DNA from 2 places in the Rothia sp. HMSC073B08 genome. Region 2 is predicted to be linked to the other one. Evidence: riboswitches for the same ligand, from Rfam matches in the RefSeq annotation. Region 2 holds a riboswitch; the other holds the start of a gene.

Region 1 (4,594 bases), on a different contig from region 2:
GCCGCGGCTCTCCGCTGATGAGCACCGCCGAATAAGCACTGCTTAAGCACGAAGGAGGGGCGGGTAGAAGATGATCTTCTACCCGCCCCTCCTGTTGCGTTCGCGAGGTTGCGTTTGCGGGGTGCGGAGAGCTTAGCCCCGCGCAGCCTTACTGAGCCGCTTTACTGGCCAGCCTTGTCGCGGCGCTTCTGTTCACGCTTCTGCTCGCGGCGAGCCGCACGCACACGCAACGGGCCGGGTGCCTTCACCGGCAGCAGCAGGAGCAGACCCGCCACCACAACGATCAGAATACCGAGCACACCCCAAATCTGCGCGCCCATGATGCTCACGCACAGACCGAACAGCATCGGCGCCAGGAAGCTGGTGGCACGGCCGGTGGTCGAGTACAGACCGAACAGCTCACCCTCAGTGCCGGGATCAGCCAGGCGAGCCAAGAAGGTGCGGGATGCCGACTGCGCCGGGCCCACGAATAGGCACAGCAGCAGGGCGCATACCCAGAACACGCCCGGTTCGGGGAAGAACATCAGCGGGGTAGCCGCCAAGATAATGCCGACCAGCGAGATAACAATAATCGCCTTCGGGCCCAGGTAGTCATCCAGGTAGCCGCCCAGGATCGCGCCAGCCGCCGCGACAGCGCTACCGGCAATACCGAACAGGATTACCTCGGAAGTGCTGAAACCGAACGTGCCCGCCGCAAGAATACCGCCGAACGTAAAAATACCGGACAGACCATCACGGAACACCGCCGAAGCAATCAGGAACCACAGGGTCTGCGGGGACGTCATCTTCAGCCGCTTAATGGTGCGCCACAGCGCCTTGTAGGAGGCGAGCAGACCGCCCTGACGAGCCGGGGAGAGACGCTCCATACCGAGCTCCAGGAAACGCAGCTCGCGGGTGGGCAGCACCTCCGGCAGGAAGCGCTCGCGGGTGCGCATACGCACCAGCAGAGGCACGCAGAAGATGAGGCACCAGGCGGCGGCGAACAGCGCGACCGCACGGATATTCAGGGCGTTATCGGTGGTCAGGCCGAGTACTTCGGGGGTAAGCACAAAACCCCACAGCACCACAGCCAGCGCCAGGATGCCGCCAATGTAGCCGGCAGCCCATCCGGCGCCCGAAATCTTGCCGATATTCTCAGGGTGGGAGATGCGCGGCAGTACGGCGTTATAGTTCACGTACGCGAACTCGCTGAACACGCTCGCCGCAGAAATCAGCGTGACACCCAGCCACAGGTACTGCGGGGTGGGGCCCACGAAGAAGCACGCCGCCATCGAACCGACTAGTAGCATGGTGTTCACACCGAGCCAGAAGATACCCTTGCCGGACTTGTCGTTACGCTGGCCGGTGACCGGCGCCAGGATAGCAATCAGGAAACCGGCAATGGTCAGACCCAAAGACAACGCCGAAGAAGTCTCTTCGGGAGTGCCGAAGTAGCTGCTGGTCAGATAGACGGTGAAGATGAAGGTCGTCATAATCGAGTCGAAGCTCGACGAACCAACATCCCACATGACCCAGGACGCGACCGAACGGCGGCTGTTCGCGTGGTCAACGACCCTACGCTGAGCCTTCGTCTTACGGCGGGGAGAAGAAATAGTCATAGTTGTGCTTTCGGATGCCGAGGTGGCGCTTCAGCGTAGCGGCGGCATGAAACCGGCTGAAGTGGGGAGGGCGTGCTGAAGAGGGAACACCAGGCGGTACGTACCGAGCGAAGATACGTACCGCCTAGTTCATGAACTTTCGCGCGGAAGGCGCAAAGTCTTAGTTGAAGAAACGACGCTGCAGGCGAGCAATACCGAAGCTCACCACAGCACCCACGACGGAGGTCAGAACGGTCCAGAGGATGACCTGACGCAGGGTATCTTCAGACTCGTGGGAAATGGCGGGAGGCTGGTTACCGGTAGCCTTGGTCCAGGCTGCGCCCAGGCCCTTACCAACCAGGGCAGCAGCGCCCATGTTGATACCCGCAATAGCAAGCTTAGCGACGGGGTTCATATGTATCTCCTTAGCTGTATACGATGCGGCGTCCTGCCCGTGAACCCCTTCGGGGTTGGGTGAGAAAAGAGCGCCACTCCCTAGCGTATAGGGTTTAAGGCGTTCGTGCCGCCTTGGAGCCTCTCCGTCCCAAAATTGTACACCGTGCAATTCTGTAATGCGGGCAGAAGAACGAAACAAAAAGCGGCAAATTGGCACGAACAGCCAGACAAGCCTACAATCGAACCTGGGTTCCCACCCGCACCACAACGGTACGGACAAGGAACCCCACACGACAGGGGAGCGCCACCGAGGCGCTGAGAGTGCTAAGCAGACCCTCGAACCTGATCCGGTTAGTACCGGCGTAGGGAGTCGAATTTCTTCTCAATGCCCTCGTCCAATCAGAGGGCGAGGACATTCCCCTTCCAACGACGGAAGGACCACCAATGTCACAGAACGTAACCCCCGCCTCCCAGGCATCTACCCAGGCAGAGAAGAAGCCGAACCTGCGCTGGCGAGTCAACGAAATCGTTATCGCCGCAGTCATTGCAGTAGCCTGCGCCGTCATCTTCTGGATCTGGGACATCGCAGTCGGCCCCGCCGCCAAAGCCGCACTCGTAGCAGCACCCGAATTCCGCCCCATCGTTGCCGGCGCATGGCTGCTCGGCGGCACCCTCGGCGGCCTGCTCATCCGCAAGCCCGGTGCCGCACTCTTCGGCGAAATCGTCGCAGCATTCATCTCCGTACTCTTCACCGGCGGCGCGTGGAGCGGCGAAATCCTGATCGCGGGCCTCTTCCAGGGCCTCGGTGCTGAAATCGCCTTCGCAATCTTCCGCTACCGCCGCTGGAACGCAACCGTCGCTATCTTCTCCGGTGCGCTCAGCGGCCTGTTCATGGGCGTTAACGAAATCTTCATCTACTACCCCGACATGGAACCAGTCAAGGCAATCATCTACGTAGCATGCGCAGTCATCTCCGGCGCAGTCATCGCAGGTTTCCTGGCGTGGATTCTCGTGCAGAACCTCGCCAAGACCGGTGTGCTCTCCTCGCTGGCATCCGGCAAGACCAGCCGCTAACCACCAGCAACTAGTCACCACTCGGCACACAACAGCAGCCACACAAAAGGCTAAGGAACCATCATGGAAGCAACACCGCGCGGGGCGCGCATCGAGCTCAACAACTTCAGCTGGCACCACCCCGGACGCCCAGAACCCGTCATCAGCGGACTCAACCTCACCATCAACCCCGGTGAAAAAGTCCTGCTACTGGGCACCTCCGGCGCCGGCAAATCGACGCTCCTGCACGCCATCGCCGGTGTGCTCCACGATGACGACGGCGAATCCGCCGGCGGCACCATCACCATCAACGGGCAAGCACCCGCCGAAGCACGCGGCACCGCAGGCATGATGCAGCAGGACCCCGAATCCTCCATCGTCATGGCAACCGTCGGCAACGACGTAGCCTTCGGCCCCGAAAACCTGCGCGTACCCCGCGAAGAAATCTGGGGCCGCGTCACCGAAGCCCTCACCGCCGTAGGGCTCAACCACCTGCCCCTCGACCACCCCAGCAGTGCGCTGTCCGGCGGGCAGAAGCAGCGCCTCGGCCTGGCGGGCATCCTCTCGATGCACCCCGGCGCCATGATTCTCGACGAACCCACCGCCAACCTCGACCCCTCCGGCGTGCAGGAAGTACGCGACAGCATCCTTGCCGCCGCGCAAGCCACCGGAGCGACCCTGCTCGTCGTAGAACACCGCGTGAGCATCTGGGCGCCGCACATGGACCGCATTATCGTGCTCGGCGAAGGCGGCACCATCACCCACGACGGCGTACCCGACACCGTACTCACCGAAGCCCGCCAAGACCTCATCGACGCGGGCGTGTGGGTACCCAACTACGTGCCGCGTGCACCGCAGAGCGACAGCGATAACCAGGGCGGCGAGCACGGCGAGGCGCTACTTCGCGCCGAAAACCTCAGCATCACCCGCGCACAACCCACCCCCAAACAACGACGCGCACGCCGACGCACCATCAAACGCCTCGGCGACACCCCCGCACCCGTACCCACCGACCTGCCCGTACTGCGCAGCGGCATCAACCTCACCCTGCACGCCGGCGAACACCTCAGCGTGCTCGGCCCCAACGGCGCCGGCAAATCAACCCTAGCCCTCACCCTCGCAGGGCTCCTCACCGCACCCGACGGCACCCTCACCGCCACCGACGCGCTGCGTAATTACGACGGTAACCACGGCGGTAACCACGGCGGTAACCACGGCGGCGAGCGCGCCCACTGGGACGTGCCCACCTGGACCCCCGCCCAAATGCTCAGCCGCATCGGCTACGTCTTCCAAGAACCCGAATACCAGTTCATCCGCGGAACCGTACGCGAAGAACTCGAACTCGGCCCCCGCCGACTCGCCGCACTCACCCGCAGCCCCCTCAACGAAGACGACCTCACCGCCCGCACCAACGAACTCGCAACCCGCCTACGCCTCACCCACCTACTCGACGCCAACCCCTTCACCCTCTCCGGCGGCGAAAAACGCAGGCTCTCCGTCGCCTCCGCACTCGCCACCGCACCCAAAATCCTCATCCTCGACGAACCCACCTTCGGCCAAGACGCACG
Region 2 (4,594 bases):
GTGCGCTGGCGTTCACCGTCGGTCTGATGATTCACGCCCTCGCGGATACACGCATTGGCGAAAACCCCTTTTCGCTCTTCATGACCAGCGGCAACTGGCGCAAAATGCTCAGCGCCTGGTACACCGCCGGTTCGCTGTACTTCACACGGAAAACCCCCGACGGAGTCACAAAAAATGAGGCGAAGGCGCAGCGCCGTACGGCTCTGCTCAAAGCCATTGATTACTCTCTCGTAGTCATCTCTTTCATAGCTGGCGTGATTCTCATGGCGCTTATAACCCGATGGTTTGGCGTATTCTCCATCTGGTTAGCGGCGCTGATTGCCGGTACGGCGTTCTGCTTCGGCTACCAGGCTGAAAAGAAAGAGGTTCGTGAGAACCAGGGCGCATAAGATTTACCCAATCTGCGGCTATAGATGGCGGCAGAGCAGAAAACAGAACAGCAAAATATCCCGTGCAGGTGAATATCTGCACGGGATATTTCTATGCGGGATTTACACGCCACGCTTTCAAACGAAGCCCCGAAAACCGGGAAGGAAGGCGTTTGACCCGCCGCGGGGGTTGGATGAGGTGGTTGCGACGGGCCAAACTGGTCGGTTACACGCCGTAGAGGTGCGGGCGCGGCAGGTACATCAGCCAGTTGGGTGAGGGCCGGAATCCTGCCGCAAACGGTTTTCACCGACGCCTTAAGCATAACCGGCACAGACCCCGAACCGGCGGTAGCTTGAGTGAAGCATCAATCACCTATCTCACGCCATGCCGGGGCGGTATTCAGCCCAAAAATCGGTACCTAAAGCCCCGGCGTCCCAAACCCCGCGCGAGCCTCTAGCGCAGCGCCCGACGAACTACCGCAGTGCCCGGTGAGCCTGGTCGAAGAACTCACGCTCATACACGCACGCCGACAGGTACGCCCGCGCCGCGCGGACACGCTGAGCCGGTGAAGCCGCCTCAAACGCACGCTCCACCTCCGCGAGACTACGCGCCACATCCGCGGCAAACTCCTCGCCACCGTACAGGCTCAACCACTCCGCGTACGGGTGGTCCGCGTGGTTCTGCGAGGAGAGCACGGCGCCCACCTCTTCGTACAGCCAGTAGCAGGGCAAGATAGCGGCTGCGCCGACCACGTAATCATCACCGGCGGCGGAGGCGCGCAGGAAATTCGTGTACCCCATCGTAACGGGCGAAGGCCCACCCAGGCGTGCGCGGTTCGCCAACCAGCCCTCGTGCAGCTGCGATTCGGCGGCAATCGCCTCGTGCGCGCCAGCCGCCCAGTGCACCTGCGCCTCAGCGGTATCAGCACGCGCTGAGAGGGTCGCGAGCGCACGCGAATAATCACGCAGGTAGAGGGCATCCTGGTCCAGGTAGAAGGAGAACAGGTCCTCGTCGAGGGTTCCGTCACCGAGGGCACGCACGAAGGGCAGGTCCAGGATCTGGTGCCAGGTTTCGCCACCCGCAGCCCAAAGAGCGGCAGTCCAGGGACCGGCGGGCTTTACGACGGCTTCACCGGCGGGCACGGGGCTGACCGGCAGCAGGCGCTCCGGACTGGTGCCGTCCAGGGCATTACCCTCAGAGTCGGTGGTGGCGAGCAGGTGATGCCACGGGTACGCGGAGGCAGCAGCCTCCAGACGGCGGGCACGTGCGGCGTGGTCCACCGGGCCGTGGCCCTCACCGGAGCCGACCTGCAGACCGGCACCCGCGGCAATGGATTCGTGGAGCCAGCGGGTGCTCCACTGCAGTGCGCGGTGGGTATCTTCGCTGGTCAGAGTGTTCTTCTGGTCTGCGGCAGGTTCTGCGGCTTCAGTGTGCTGCAGCAGTTCCACGCCCAGGCGGGTTGCCAGCGAGGAGGACAGGGAGCATCCGGTGCCGTGCGTATTGCGGCTGTCCAGGCGCGGGGTGCGCACGTGCGCGCAGGTGCCGTCCGGGAAGACCGCGGTATTGCCGGCGTCCTGACCGCACAGGTGACCGCCCTTCACAATGACGGTGGTTCCGGTCGCCGCCGCGAGGTTCGCCGCCTGCTCGTGCGCCTCATCAAAGGTCTGAGCGGGCTCCTTCTGACAGAGCACGGCAAGCTCCGGAATGTTCGGGGTAATCACGTCCACGAGCGGCACGAGGTCGCGCAGCGCCTGCTCCGCTTCCGCCTGCAGCAGACGGTCACCGCTGGAAGCAATCATGACCGGGTCGAGCACGACCACGGGCACCGGGTGCTCGCTCAACCAGGTGCGGACGGTACGGATCGTGGCTGCGTCGCCGAGCATGCCGATTTTCACGGCGTCTACCGTGACGTCATCAAAAACGGCGGCAAGCTGCGCGGTCAAAAACTCCAGGGGCGGGGTGAATACTTCACGAACCCCACAGGTGTTCTGAGCGACCAGTGAGGTGGTCACGCACATGCCGTAACCGCCGGATGCGGTAATGGACTTGAGGTCCGCCTGAATGCCCGCACCGCCGGAGGGGTCGGTTCCCGCAATGGAGAGGACCCTCGGCACCCGAGCTGTCTGAGGTGCCCGGGGGGTTCCGGGAGCGCTCGCGCCGGGTACAGGGTTAGAGGTGGATGCGCACGTGGGCGCGGTAGGCTGCTCTGCCTTCATCGATAATCCCTTCGCTAGTTCGAACTAGAGCAGGTTCAATGGGTGTTTTTCTCAGCCTTGAGTGTTTGTACGCTGTTTCGCGCGCCTACCGTTCCGTGCCCCCGCTGTTTTGGTTGCCCGTCTTTGGGTGGGTCAGCGGGTTGGGAGCAGGCGTCTCAAGGCACCCCATATCGCTCTGCCAGGTTATCACAACGATTCTCAGTAGCTGAAAGTTTTGCGGGTGACAAGTGAATCTCTCCGAAATTTTCGTTTGAGCATTGCGGTACTGCACCACCATTCCGGCTCAGGTTTTCCAGCGCAGGCTTCAGCACCCCCCAGAACTCGCCCGTTAAAAGGCAATGCCCGGCACCGCTTTAGACGGTACCGGGCACTATCAGCCGGACATATCGCCGGGCATATCCACCGGGCTAGGCCAGAGCTTAGGTGAGGGCGAAAATCTCTGCCGGTGAACCCTCCGCAATGATCCTGCCCTCGTGCAGCAGGACCGCACGGTCAGCCAGCGAGGCGATACGCGCATCGTGCGAAATAATCAGCACTGCACGGTTCGCCAACACGGCGCGCAGGGATTCGGTTGCGTCCGCGAGTTCCAGCTGGGTGGTGGACTCGTCCAGAATCACGGCGTGTGGGTCGGCAAGCACGATACGTGCCAACGCCAGCTGCTGAATCTGGTCGCGGGTCAGAGGCGAATCCGCGCCGCTGACGACGGTGTCCATGCCCTGCGGCAGGTCGCGCCACCAGCGGGCACCGACAGCGTCCAGTGCCTCACCCATCTGCTCGACGGTTGCATCCGGCACAACCACCGTAAAGTTATCGGCGAGGGTACCGAAGAAGACGTGCGCTTCCTGCGTGCAAACCAGCAGACGCGGGCGGCCGTCGGCGGCGGCATCGGTCGGGAAGTCGCCGTGACCCACCGGGCGACCCATCACGTTAATGGTGCCGTCCAGGGCGGTCAGCGAACCACCAATCAGACGCGCCAGGGTGGTCTTACCCGAACCGGAACGACCCACCAGGGCGAGCGCCTCGCCGCGGCGAATCTTCAGGTTGATGCCTTCCAGAACGAGGGCGTCCGGCGAGTAGCCGTAGGAGACGTCGATGCAGTCAATGGCGTACTGCGGGTCCTTCACGGCTTCATCCGAGACGGCGGCGAACGCTTCAGCGCGGTGCTGTGCACGCGCCTCACGCTGCTTCTTCGCCAAGGACACCACACCGAACACGCGGCCCATGTTCACGAGCATGATGCGCAGGCTACTGACGTGGTGGTTCAGCATGTCGGCAAGGGTTCGCAGGCTGAAAACCATGACCGAGGCGGTCGCTACGGCACCCCAGCTTGCCCAGCCGAGAGCCACACAGGCGGCGCCCCAGAGCATGCACAGAATCGTGGGGATCCAGGCGTTAATAGCGTCCACGGTGAAGTACAGCTGGCGGATGCGCACCATGCCCAGCTGCGCGGCGAACTGGCGCTTGTTCTCACCGGCGAAGGCATCTTCGCGGGCGGTATGAACGCCCAGCTCACGGATCGTGGAGGTGCCGCGAATGTTCTCGGTCAGCACGCTGTTGAGGTCGCTCACGCGCTCCTGGGCGGTCTGGTTGCGTGCCGCCATGAGCGGCAGCATCTTCGACATGATGAGGGCAAGACCGGCAATCATGGGTAGCATGATCAGACCCATTGCCGGGCTCACGAACGCCAGGGAGAGCGTGGAGATAATGAAGTACAGCACCACGTAGATTGCACCGAGAAGGTCTGTGCTGACAGCGTTTGCGGCCGAGGACAGGTCGTCGGTCACGCGGGTGAGCAGGTCGCCGCTGCCGGCTTCTTCCACGGTGCGTGCATCCAGGTCGAGGGTGCCGTCGAGGGTGTCCTGGTTGGCGTCACGGGTGACGAGCGCACCCAATCGGGCCGCACTGTACGAGGAGACCATGAGGGTTATTGCCTGCACGATGAACGCCGCCAGAATAATCAGAATCGGCTGCCACGGGTAGCTGGAGAACTTACCCGCCACCACGTCGTC

Evidence for each region. A riboswitch is a leader RNA that binds a small molecule or an ion and turns the genes downstream of it on or off. The one in region 2 is predicted to bind thiamine pyrophosphate.
Region 1: it holds a riboswitch for thiamine pyrophosphate, as region 2 does, so the genes downstream of both, HMPREF2884_RS04790 (ECF transporter S component) here and HMPREF2884_RS06330 (bifunctional hydroxymethylpyrimidine kinase/phosphomethylpyrimidine kinase) in region 2, are expected to answer to the same signal.

The regions. Positions count from the first base shown of each region.
Region 1 is NZ_KV811065.1:6,232-10,825, reverse strand. Features, by position in the region: gene HMPREF2884_RS04800 (MFS transporter) at 162-1,598, opposite strand; gene HMPREF2884_RS04795 (DUF4235 domain-containing protein) at 1,759-1,992, opposite strand; TPP riboswitch at 2,259-2,359, shown strand; gene HMPREF2884_RS04790 (ECF transporter S component) at 2,418-3,047, shown strand; gene HMPREF2884_RS04785 (ABC transporter ATP-binding protein) at 3,111-4,594, shown strand, end outside.
Region 2 is NZ_KV811082.1:8,956-13,549, reverse strand. Features, by position in the region: gene HMPREF2884_RS06335 (YoaK family protein) at 1-389, shown strand, start outside; gene HMPREF2884_RS06330 (bifunctional hydroxymethylpyrimidine kinase/phosphomethylpyrimidine kinase) at 843-2,585, opposite strand; TPP riboswitch at 2,574-2,763, opposite strand; gene HMPREF2884_RS06325 (ABC transporter ATP-binding protein) at 3,005-4,594, opposite strand, start outside.